3 regions of the Pedomonas sp. genome follow, and region 2 is predicted to be linked to each of the others. Evidence: predicted binding sites of a transcription regulator. Region 2 holds the regulator's gene; each other region holds the start of a gene.
The links. The regulator LexA, encoded in region 2, represses DNA repair genes until DNA is damaged. The targets are predictions, from matches to a motif close to GTTCCNCNCTTGTTCT.

Region 1 (3,275 bases), on a different contig from region 2:
TGCCACCTGAGGAACGTGCGCAAACTGCTCCTTATGCCTCCGGCCGCGAGGCCCGCGCCATGATCAACACAGTCGTGCAGCAAGGCCTGCGGGACGAGGGCGTCCTAAAAGGCCCCGGCTTGAACCTGACCGTTCTCGAGCGCCTGCCCCTGACCCTTGAGCAGGAGCGCATCCTCCAGACCTACAAACCCGGCCAACGCATCGAGTTTGCGAGGCGGTCGCCCACCGCGGGCATCAAAGCGGGCACCTGGGGCACGATTACAGAGGTTGATCAGGAGAAGGCGCGGGTGACCTTCCGGACCGACAGCGGCGAGGCCCGACGGTTCTTCCCCCAGGCTCTGGCCCTCAATCGAACCCGCGAGACACTGCGTCTCTACGAAGCCAAAAGCCTCACAGTCTATCGTGGCGACCAGATCCGCTGGACGACGAACGACAAGGAACGCGGCCTGCTCAACGCTGACATCGCCAGCATTACCGGGATTGGCAGTCAGGGGGTGCTGGTCGAGACCGCGACCAGGCAGCAGGTGCTCCTGCCGCTCAATGACCCTATGCTAAGGCGTCTCGACCTCGCCTATGCGCTCAACGCCCACATGGCCCAGGGCTTGACCTCGGAGAAGGGCATTGTGGTGATGGACAGCCGGGAGCGCTACCTGTCCAATCAGCGGCTGTTCCTGGTGACCATCACTCGAACCCGGGACGATCCTCTCCTGTTCGTAGACTCCGTTGAAAAGCTTAGCCGCCGGCTCATGGTCAATACCGGTGACAAGACATCATCCCTCGAGGTGCTCGGCAAACTTGCAACAGACGCTCCGGGCAGCCTGCAAGCCATCGGCCAGCCACCGCCTACCCCCCTTGCCCCGCCTGGTCGGAACCAGGCAGACCGCACAGCACTGCTGGCCAGGCAAGCGCCATCTCCCGCGCCAGGCCTTGAAGGCCGCCTGAAACGCGACCCGAATATCGAGATTTAACGGCCAGGTCCGTAAGGGCGCACACTTATAACGAGGCGCAACATAGGCGTGCGGAGATGAATTTGACTGCGGCAAGATAATTGGCGAAAGACTAATCATCGCCCATGGCAATGCCCAGGAACTGCTTGATCCGATTGAAGAAGCGTTCAAAGAGGTTCCGCTGGCCGTATGGCCAGGGCAAGAAGCCGAAAGGCCGCTTGCGCTCGGACCGGTTGGGAAAATTGGCCCAGACGGTCCTGGCTTGTGCTGCTGGGCCGATTGCGTTTCTCTGATAGCTCTTGTCGCCCAGCAGGGTTACGCCGCGACGGACGTTCTGCTGCCGTCGACAAGAGCTTGGAGTTTTCTGGTAAGGCCGCCGCGGGAACGTCCCGTACAATGTTCGCTGGAGCGCCCGTCTTTGTCGAAGCACCGTTCTGGTGCACACGGACATAAGCGGGATCGATCATCACCAATTTCGCCGCTGAAAGCTGCGGAAACCGCGGACAACAGCCGATCTCATCGCGGCGGGCGTCACCACTTGTTTTTGATGTAATATCTTTCAACATGCCATTGTCGAGCATGGCCTCAGCCAGAAGCGTCTTCAGGCGTGCATTCTCGTCCTCCAACGCCGTCAGCCGTTTGTCCCCGGACACCTCCATGCCGTCGTACTTTTGCTTCCCCTTTTGGCATGTTGGCGGCCTAACGCTGCTCGGGCAGACAAGGAATCTCCCGAGCCGGCAGTTGGCGCGGCACATGCTGCCCAACCTTGCTTGGCAAGCCCCGAGTGTCGGAGCCGGGTAGACGTTGGCACCGTCCATACCTCTCGATTGACAAGAACATAAATAGAACATACCAAACAGCATGGCCCAGAAAACTCTCCAGCAGAAACTTGCGATCCTTTCGGATGCCGCAAAATACGATGCATCCTGCGCCTCGAGCGGAACGGTGCGGCGGGATGCCGGCGACGGGGGCCTTGGATCGGCCGGCAGCAGCGGCATCTGCCATGCCTATACGCCCGATGGCCGCTGCATCAGCCTCCTTAAGATCCTGATGACCAACTTCTGCATCTATGATTGCGCCTACTGCATCAATCGGGTGAGCAGCAATGTCGAGCGCGCGCGCTTCACCCCCGAGGAGGTGGCCACCCTGACCCTCGAACTCTACCGGCGCAATATGATCGAGGGCCTGTTCCTCTCTTCAGGCATTATCAAGAGCCCGGACCAGACCATGGCCGACATCGTCCGCATTGCGCGGATGCTTCGAGTGGATCATGGATTCAAGGGATATATCCATCTTAAGACCATTCCCGACGCGGCGCCCGAACTGGTCGCCGAGGCGGGTCTTTATGCCGACCGCCTTTCTGTCAATATCGAGCTCGCACGGGATACGAGCCTGCGTCAGCTGGCGCCGGAGAAACGCCCCGAGACGATCCGGGCGGCCATGGCGGATGTTCGCCTGTCCCGCGAGGCAGCCAAGGAGCGGAGTTTCAGCGGTAAGCGGCCGCCCCGGTTCGCGCCTGCTGGCCAGTCGACGCAGATGATCATCGGCGCTGATGGTGCAACCGATCTCGAAATTCTCAAGACATCGTCCAATCTTTATGCAGGCTATGACCTGAAGCGGGTCTATTATTCCGCATTCAGCCCCATTCCCGATGCATCATCCACGCTGCCGTTGATCAAGCCCCCCTTGCAACGGGAGCATCGGCTCTACCAGGCAGACTGGCTGATGCGCTTTTACGGGTTCGATGCGGCGGAGATCGGCTCTGCCCATCCTGATGGCAACCTGGACCTGGAGATCGACCCGAAACTTGCCTGGGCGTTGGCCAATCGCGACCGCTTCCCGATCAATGTTGCCCGCGCGTCCCGCGAGATGCTGCTGCGCGTGCCGGGCTTTGGAACCCGGACCGTTGCCCGCATCCTTGAGGCGCGTCGCCATGGCCCGGTGCGCTACGCGGACTTACTTCGGATGGGGGCCCTCCTTTCAAAAGCCAAGCCATTCATCCTGCTGCCGGACTGGTCCCCTGGAAGCCTCATTGATAACGCCGCGCTGCGAGCACGGTTTGCCCCAGCGCCGGAGCAGCTCCTTCTGCTCTGATGATCCGCATCGATCTGCCCCGATTTGAACGTTTTGAAGCATGGCGCCAAGCGGCGCGCCATCTTGCAGGCGCGCGTGTCCCCTCATCCCAAGTGATCTGGGCCGATCATGATGCAGCGCCGGACCTTTTCGGAGCGGAGCCGCTGCCACCACCGGGCAATGCGCCTGTCAGCGCGACGAGAGATTTCCTGGACCTTGCCCGCACGGTCAGTTTCCACTCCAGCCCGGAGCGCT
Region 2 (3,275 bases):
AGGACTTTGCCGAGGGCAGCCTGCTGCTACAGGTCGGCACGCGCATCAATGTCCGCGGCATCGCCCTCATGGCTGCCAGTGGCCACGGCACCGCCGAGGTGTTCGCCCGTCCCCGCGTCGTCATTCTGTCGACCGGAGATGAACTCGTCCCGCCGGGTCAGGCCCCCGGCCCCAGCCAGATCGTCAACTCCAACGGCGTCATGCTGGCCTCCCTCCTGCGCTGCTGCGGCGCGCAGGTCCAGGACCTCGGCATCCTGCCCGACCGGCATGACGTGATCCGTGACGCCATCGCCCGGGCCGCGGCGGATGCGGACATTCTGGTCACGGTCGGCGGCGCGTCCGTTGGCGATCATGACTATGTGCAGGCGGCGCTCGTTGATGCCGGTGCCCGCATCGATTTCTGGAAGATCGCCATGCGCCCGGGAAAGCCCATGATGCTCGGCACCCTTGGCGAGTCCGTCACCATCGGTCTGCCGGGCAACCCGGTTTCTGCTTACGTCTGCGCCCAGCTGTATCTCTTGCCGCTGGTTCGTCATCTTATGGGCGCGGCTGACCCGCTGCCGCGCCCGCTGCAGGGTCGCCTTACGGTCGACGTACGTCCCAATGGCGGTCGGGTCGATTACATGCGCGCCATGGTCACCGCGAGTGCGGACGGCTGGGAGGTCACACCCTTTCCTGTGCAGGACAGCGCCATGCTCTCCCGTCTTGAGGCCGCGAACGCCCTCGCCATTCGTCCCATCAATGCGCCGGCCGCAGAAAAAGGGTCGAATATCGCCTTTCTACTACTCAACGCCGATTGACCTTTTCGTGGAACTTTCATAGAACGTTCATTGTCTGTTCCACGAAGGACTTGGGCAATGCTCACTCGCAAACAGCACGATTTGCTGATGTTCATCCATCAGCGTCTCGAAACGTCCGGCATCTCGCCGTCGTTCGAGGAAATGAAGGAAGCGCTCGGGCTTAAATCGAAGTCCGGCGTTCACCGCCTTATCAATGCTCTGGTGGAGCGCAATTTCATCCGCCGCCTGCCCAACCGGGCCCGCGCGCTGGAAGTGCTGCGCCTGCCGGATGCGGCAGCCCCCACCCGCCCTGTCAAGCCGCAGCTTGCAAGCGACCGGGATGCCGCCATCGCCGCTTCGGACAACGTTGTGCGTGGTCCCTTCGGCAAGCCCAAGGCTCAGCCGGTTGCCGCGACGTTCGTCGAGATACCGCTGCATGGCCGCGTTGCTGCCGGTGTTCCCATCGAGGCAATGGAAAGCGATCGTCAGCTCGCTGTTCCGCCCGCCCTGCTTGGTCCTGGCGATCACTTCGCGCTGGAAGTCTCCGGTGACTCCATGGTCGAGGCCGGCATTCTGGACGGTGACTACGCCATTATCCGCAAGGCCGAGCATGCGCTGGATGGAGACATCATCGTTGCTCTCGTCGATGACGGCGAAGCCACGCTGAAGCGCCTGCGCCGCAAGGAAGGCAAGGTTCGGCTCGAGCCGGCCAACGCCACCTACAAGACCCAGATTTACGAACCGAAGCGGGTTCGCATTCAGGGCAAGCTCATCGGGCTGATGCGCCGGTACTAAATAGTTTTTTGCTCAAGTTCAGCGCGCGGCCGTCACCCATGGGTGGCGGCCGCGTTGCGTTTGGGCCGCCTGCACATCCGGCGTACCGCTGGGTCCGAACCGCACGGTCACGGCTCCAAGCCGCTTACGGCCCGCCTCGTCCAGCTTCAGCAGCTTCGGCTGGCACCATCTCGGCAGTCCACGCGGCGCAATGATCACGTCGCTCTCCACGCAAACCCGCGCCAGCACGGGGTTATCTAGCCAGTCCTTCAGCCAGACGATGCGCCGCCAGTCTCCGTGCCGGTTCAGCGAAACACGGCACAGCCCTTCGTCGCACTCCTGAACCAGCGCTGGCCCTGCCGCCTCGTCCAGCCGCGCAACTGCTCTGGCATCCAGCCCGCTGTCCTCCAGCCACATCGCGCGCGTGAAGCTGCCCCGCCGCAAGCTTGAGAACGCCATGCGCCCGTCCTCCAGCCGCACCGCCATCAGCCCGCCATCGGCACTCACGTACAGATCCGGCGTCGGTGTCATGGCGGCAAGAACCAGTCCTGCCGCTGTCAGGCCGAGCCCCAGCAATCTCAGCCGCGTGCGCCACAGGCACAGCCAGATCAGCCCCAGCATCATCAGGCTGAAGGGCCCGCCGCCCAGCGCCCGCCAGCGCATCACCGCGCCGTCCCAGGCCGCCACCGACCGGGCGATGCCGATGAGCAGGTCTAAGGCCCAGCGCAGCACCTCCGTCACCCATGGCACCCCGCCGATGCTTTCGGCCGCCACCGCCAGCATCAGCCCCGGCATGATCAGGATGCTGGTCAGCGGAATCGCAACGAAGTTGGCAATCACCCCGTACACGCCGGTCTGATTGAAGTGGGCAATGGCGATGGGTGACAGCATGGCCTCGGCCACAAGGCTGCTCACGATCAGCCCGGCCGCCCATCGAAGCGCGCTGCGGCCCCGCCCATCCGTTTCCCGCCGCCGCAGCCATCGCTCGGCAAAGCGGGACTGATAGAGCGCCACCAGTCCGGTCACCGCCGCGAAGGACAGCTGGAAGCTGGGGCTGAGCACCGCCTCTGGCCGGAACAGCAGGATGAGCCCTGCCCCCGCCGCCACCAGCCGCAGGCTAATCGCCTCCCGGCCCAGCAGCAGGCCCGCCAGCACAATGAGCGTGGCAATGCAGCTGCGTACCGTTGGAAGGCTGCTTCCCGCGATCAGCGTATAGGCAACGGCGGCAATGGCCGCCGCCAGGGCGGCATAGGTCTTCAGCGGCAGGCGCAGCGCCAACCACGGCGAGAGCGCCAGCACCCGCCGCGTCAGCAAGAACACCAGCCCCGTCACCATGCCGATGTGCAGACCGGAGATGGAAACAAGGTGGGCAAGGCCGCTGTTTCGCATCGCCTCGGTCACCTCGTCGCTGATACCGGAGCGATCTCCCGTCACCAGCGCGGCGGCCATGCCGCCCGCCTCCCCGCCGATCCGCTCCCGCAACCGCGCGCTCAGCGTCTCCCGCGCCGTCTCCAACCTTTCCATTATGCCGCGCGCGGGCGGCGGCGGCATCACAACCGTGACGTCTCCCAGTGGCACGCCGACAGCCCCTATGCCCTCGAACCACGCCCGTCGCGCAAAATCGTAACCGCCCGGCACGGAAGGCCCGGGCGGCGGTTGCAGCCATGCCTTCACCCGCACCTTTGCTCCCCGCTTCAGGGGCACCTCAAGCGCCCCCCGGCT
Region 3 (3,275 bases), on a different contig from region 2:
CACGGTTTGTGCTAAACAAGCGCAATGTAAAAGTAAGCGGCAAAACACCAGCTACAGAGCCGTTGTTTTGCCGCAGTATTATCAAGCTGCCGCGCTATCAGTAATGGCGCTCTTCGTAATCGCGGCGGCGACGCCGGCGGCCGGTGATGAGCGCGGCGGCCCAGCCGACGGCGCTGGCGATCAGCAACGAGCGGACCGGATGCTCGACAACGTTGCGGCTCACCTGATCGGTCGCATTGCGCATGGTATCACGGGCATCGCCGTACAGTTGCTGGGCGCGGCCCTTCAACTGCTCGCGGGTGCCTTGCGACTGCTGGCGCTCGCTGCCGGCTACATCACCAAGGCCTTCCTGCGCGCGGCCCATGCCGGTCCTCAGGGTTCCTTCCAGTCGATCCTGATTCATGACGTCACTCCTGACTGTTTCTGCATAATAGTGGCGGGAAAAAACAGCTGCCATTCGGGCAGCAAATGAACGATGCCAGCCAAAGCCTGTTCCGCCCGGCTGGCATCAAGGGCGATTTGACCCATCAAAGCCCGATCACATCGCTCTCCGGCGGGCCGACCAGCGCATATCCCGATCCTCATCGCGGAAGGCGATCATGCCGAGGACGAACCCCAGGGCCGCCGCGATCATCACCGCAGGGATCGGCCGGTCGGAGACGGCACGGCCCATCGTGTCCGCGGCGTCCTCGACGCCGTGGCGGGCCTGTCCGTAGGCACGGCGCGCCCGGCCGGCCAGCCGCTGGCGCATGCCGTGCTCTTCCAGCTCCTGATCATCGGTCAGAGTGCCAAATGCCTGCCGGACACGGCCCGACATCTCATCGGCATGACCTTCCGCAATATGTCTGTTCGCCATATCGGCCTCCTGTCTGTGCATCGCTGTCAGACAAGAAAGCCGTACGCAGCGGGCAGGGTTCCCGTTTTCGGGGTGAGTTGGGCTCAATGAGTGCTGGGCTGGATGGACTCCATTGCCGCCATGCACGCCTGTTCGCAGCGGCGGCAGGCCTCTGCGCACAGTTCGCAGTGGTCGTGCTGGGCGGCGTGGCGGCCGCATTCCATGCCGCACATGCGGCAGGCGGCGGCGCAGGCGTCCAGCATCAGCCGGATCAGCTCCTCGTTGGAGCCGGTGCGCCGCGTGGCGATCTTGCCGGTGGTGGCGCAAATGTCCGCGCAATCCATGTTCAGGCGAATGCACTGGCGCAGCTCCTGCACCATGTGCTCGGCAAGGCAAGCATCCGCGCAGGAAATGCAGACCTGTGCGCAGTCGTAACATTCCTCGATGCAGCGTATGAGAACGTCGTTGGTGTTGCCGCGCACGTCGGGATGGCTGCTGATCATCTGTTGGGCGTGCATTGTTGCACCTCCTGTCATGGCATTGGGGGAAGGGTCGGCCGCGCATGGTCCGGCCGCCGATACTCAAGGAACAATGACCATGACCGCAGGTTCCGATCATAGTCACTTGAGAACAAAAGAGGAACATGACACTATGCGCGCATCCGTGACGAGTGTGCAGTCAAAAAGGGGGAGGAGCTTCAGCCGTGTCCGCATTGTCCGTTTTCACGGGACCAGATGGCGTGGCCCGCTGTGCCTGGTGCCAGTCGACGCCAGCTTACCGTCATTATCACGACAGCGAATGGGGCATGCCAGTGGCCGATGACCGCACCCTGTTCGAGAAGGTGTGCCTCGAGGGCTTTCAGTGCGGCCTCAGCTGGCTGACCATCCTGAACAAGCGCGAGGCCTTCCGCGCTGCCTTCGCCAATTTCGAGTGCGAGGCCGTGGCCCGGTTCGATGAGGCAGACGTTGCCCGACTCCTTGAAAATGCGGGCATCGTCCGTCACCGGGCCAAGATCGAGTCCACCATCAACAATGCCCGCCGCGCGCTCGAGCTGCGCGCGGAGGCCGGATCGCTCGCCGCCTTCTTCTGGCGCTACGAGCCCGATGCCGGGGAGCATGCCCGGCGCGGTATCGTCACCGAGACGCCGGAATCGGTGGCGCTCTCCAAGGCGCTGAAGAAGCGCGGGTGGCGCTTCGTCGGCCCCACCACCATCTATGCGCTGATGCAGGCCATGGGTCTGGTCAACGACCACGCGCCCGAGTGCGCCTTCCGGGAAAAGGTGGACGCCGCGCGGCAGAACTTCATCCGCCCGCGCGGCTGATCCGTTACGTCCAGTCGTCGATCACGCGGGCAAGCACGTCCAGCGGCATGTTGCCCGCCAGCAGCGCCCGGTCATGGAAGGCGCGGATATCGAACCGCTCGCCCAGCCGCGCCTGTGCGCGGCTGCGGGTGTCGGTCCAGACCTGCCAGCCCAGCATGTAGCTGCACGCCTGTCCCGGCTGTACGCAGTAGCGCTCCACTTCGCGCGTCGCGTTGTCCTCGCTCTCGCCCAGCGTCTCGCGCATGTAGGCAATGGCCTGCTCGCGGGTCCAGCGCTTGTGGTGGAGCCCTGAATCCACCACAAGCCGCGCCGCGCGGAACAGCATGGAGGCAAGATAGCCGAGCCGCCCCAGCGGGTCGTTCTCGTAAACGCCCATTTCATCCGCCAGCTGCTCGGCATAGAGGCCCCAGCCTTCCAGATAGCCGGCGAACAGCGGCAGGCGCCGCAGCTGGGGCAGCTCGGTTGCTTCCATCATCAGGGCATTTTGCAGGTGGTGCCCCGGCAGCGCCTCGTGGTGGATCAGCGTCGGCAGGTCGAAGCGCGGCTGGTTGGCCGTATCGCGCAGGTTGATGATGAACTGGCCGGGGCGACCCGCGTCCACCACCGGCGGCAGGTAGAACGCGCCCGGCCCGCCCGCCTCGATGGCCGGAGACATGCGCTCGATCACCACCGGAGACTTGGGCAGCCGGCCGAACCACTGGGGCAGGCGGGCCTGCATCTTCTCGTTCAGGTCAACGCCATAGGCGATCAGCGCGGCCCGGCCCTCGTCCGTATTGGGGAACAGGTGCTCCGGCATGCGGCGCAGGCTGGAAATCCTCTGGCCGACCGTGCCCTGCGTCAGGCCCTTCTGACGCAAGATCTTGTCGGCCTCGGCGGAGAAGCGGGCCACCAGTTCCAGCCCAAGCCGGTGAATGTCCTCGGCCGGCATGTCGGTCGTCGTCGCGCCGCGAATGGCGAAGCGGTAGTATTCCTCGCCCTGCGGCAGCCGCCACACGCCGGCCTCCGGCGGCGCGCTTGCCAGCGCTTCCCGAATCAGCGCGGCTTGCCGTTCAAGCGCCGGGTACACCTCGCGCTGAACAAGCGCAGTGGCGCGGGCCTGCCAGTCTCCCTCGATGCCCT

Region 1: a site for LexA is predicted at 1,781-1,796, ahead of VIG90_RS03815 (putative DNA modification/repair radical SAM protein). Genes of this name have one in related genera too.
Region 3: a site for LexA is predicted at 1,463-1,478, ahead of VIG90_RS00615 (four-helix bundle copper-binding protein). Genes of this name have one in related genera too.

What each region holds. Positions count from the first base shown of each region.
Region 1 is NZ_DATBUP010000045.1:40-3,314, forward strand. It holds partial or broken gene VIG90_RS03805 (AAA family ATPase) at 1-968, shown strand, start outside; partial or broken gene VIG90_RS03810 (IS3 family transposase) at 1,453-1,624, opposite strand; gene VIG90_RS03815 (putative DNA modification/repair radical SAM protein) at 1,809-3,041, shown strand; gene VIG90_RS03820 (UdgX family uracil-DNA binding protein) at 3,041-3,275, shown strand, end outside.
Region 2 is NZ_DATBUP010000258.1:5,459-8,733, reverse strand. It holds gene glp (gephyrin-like molybdotransferase Glp) at 1-800, shown strand, start outside; gene lexA (transcriptional repressor LexA) at 858-1,574, shown strand; gene VIG90_RS18235 (ComEC/Rec2 family competence protein) at 1,593-3,275, opposite strand, start outside.
Region 3 is NZ_DATBUP010000008.1:18,831-22,105, forward strand. It holds gene VIG90_RS00600 (glycosyltransferase family 4 protein) at 1-15, shown strand, start outside; gene VIG90_RS00605 (CsbD family protein) at 98-403, opposite strand; gene VIG90_RS00610 (CsbD family protein) at 539-856, opposite strand; gene VIG90_RS00615 (four-helix bundle copper-binding protein) at 940-1,353, opposite strand; gene VIG90_RS00620 (DNA-3-methyladenine glycosylase I) at 1,539-2,156, shown strand; gene VIG90_RS00625 (DUF885 domain-containing protein) at 2,161-3,275, opposite strand, start outside.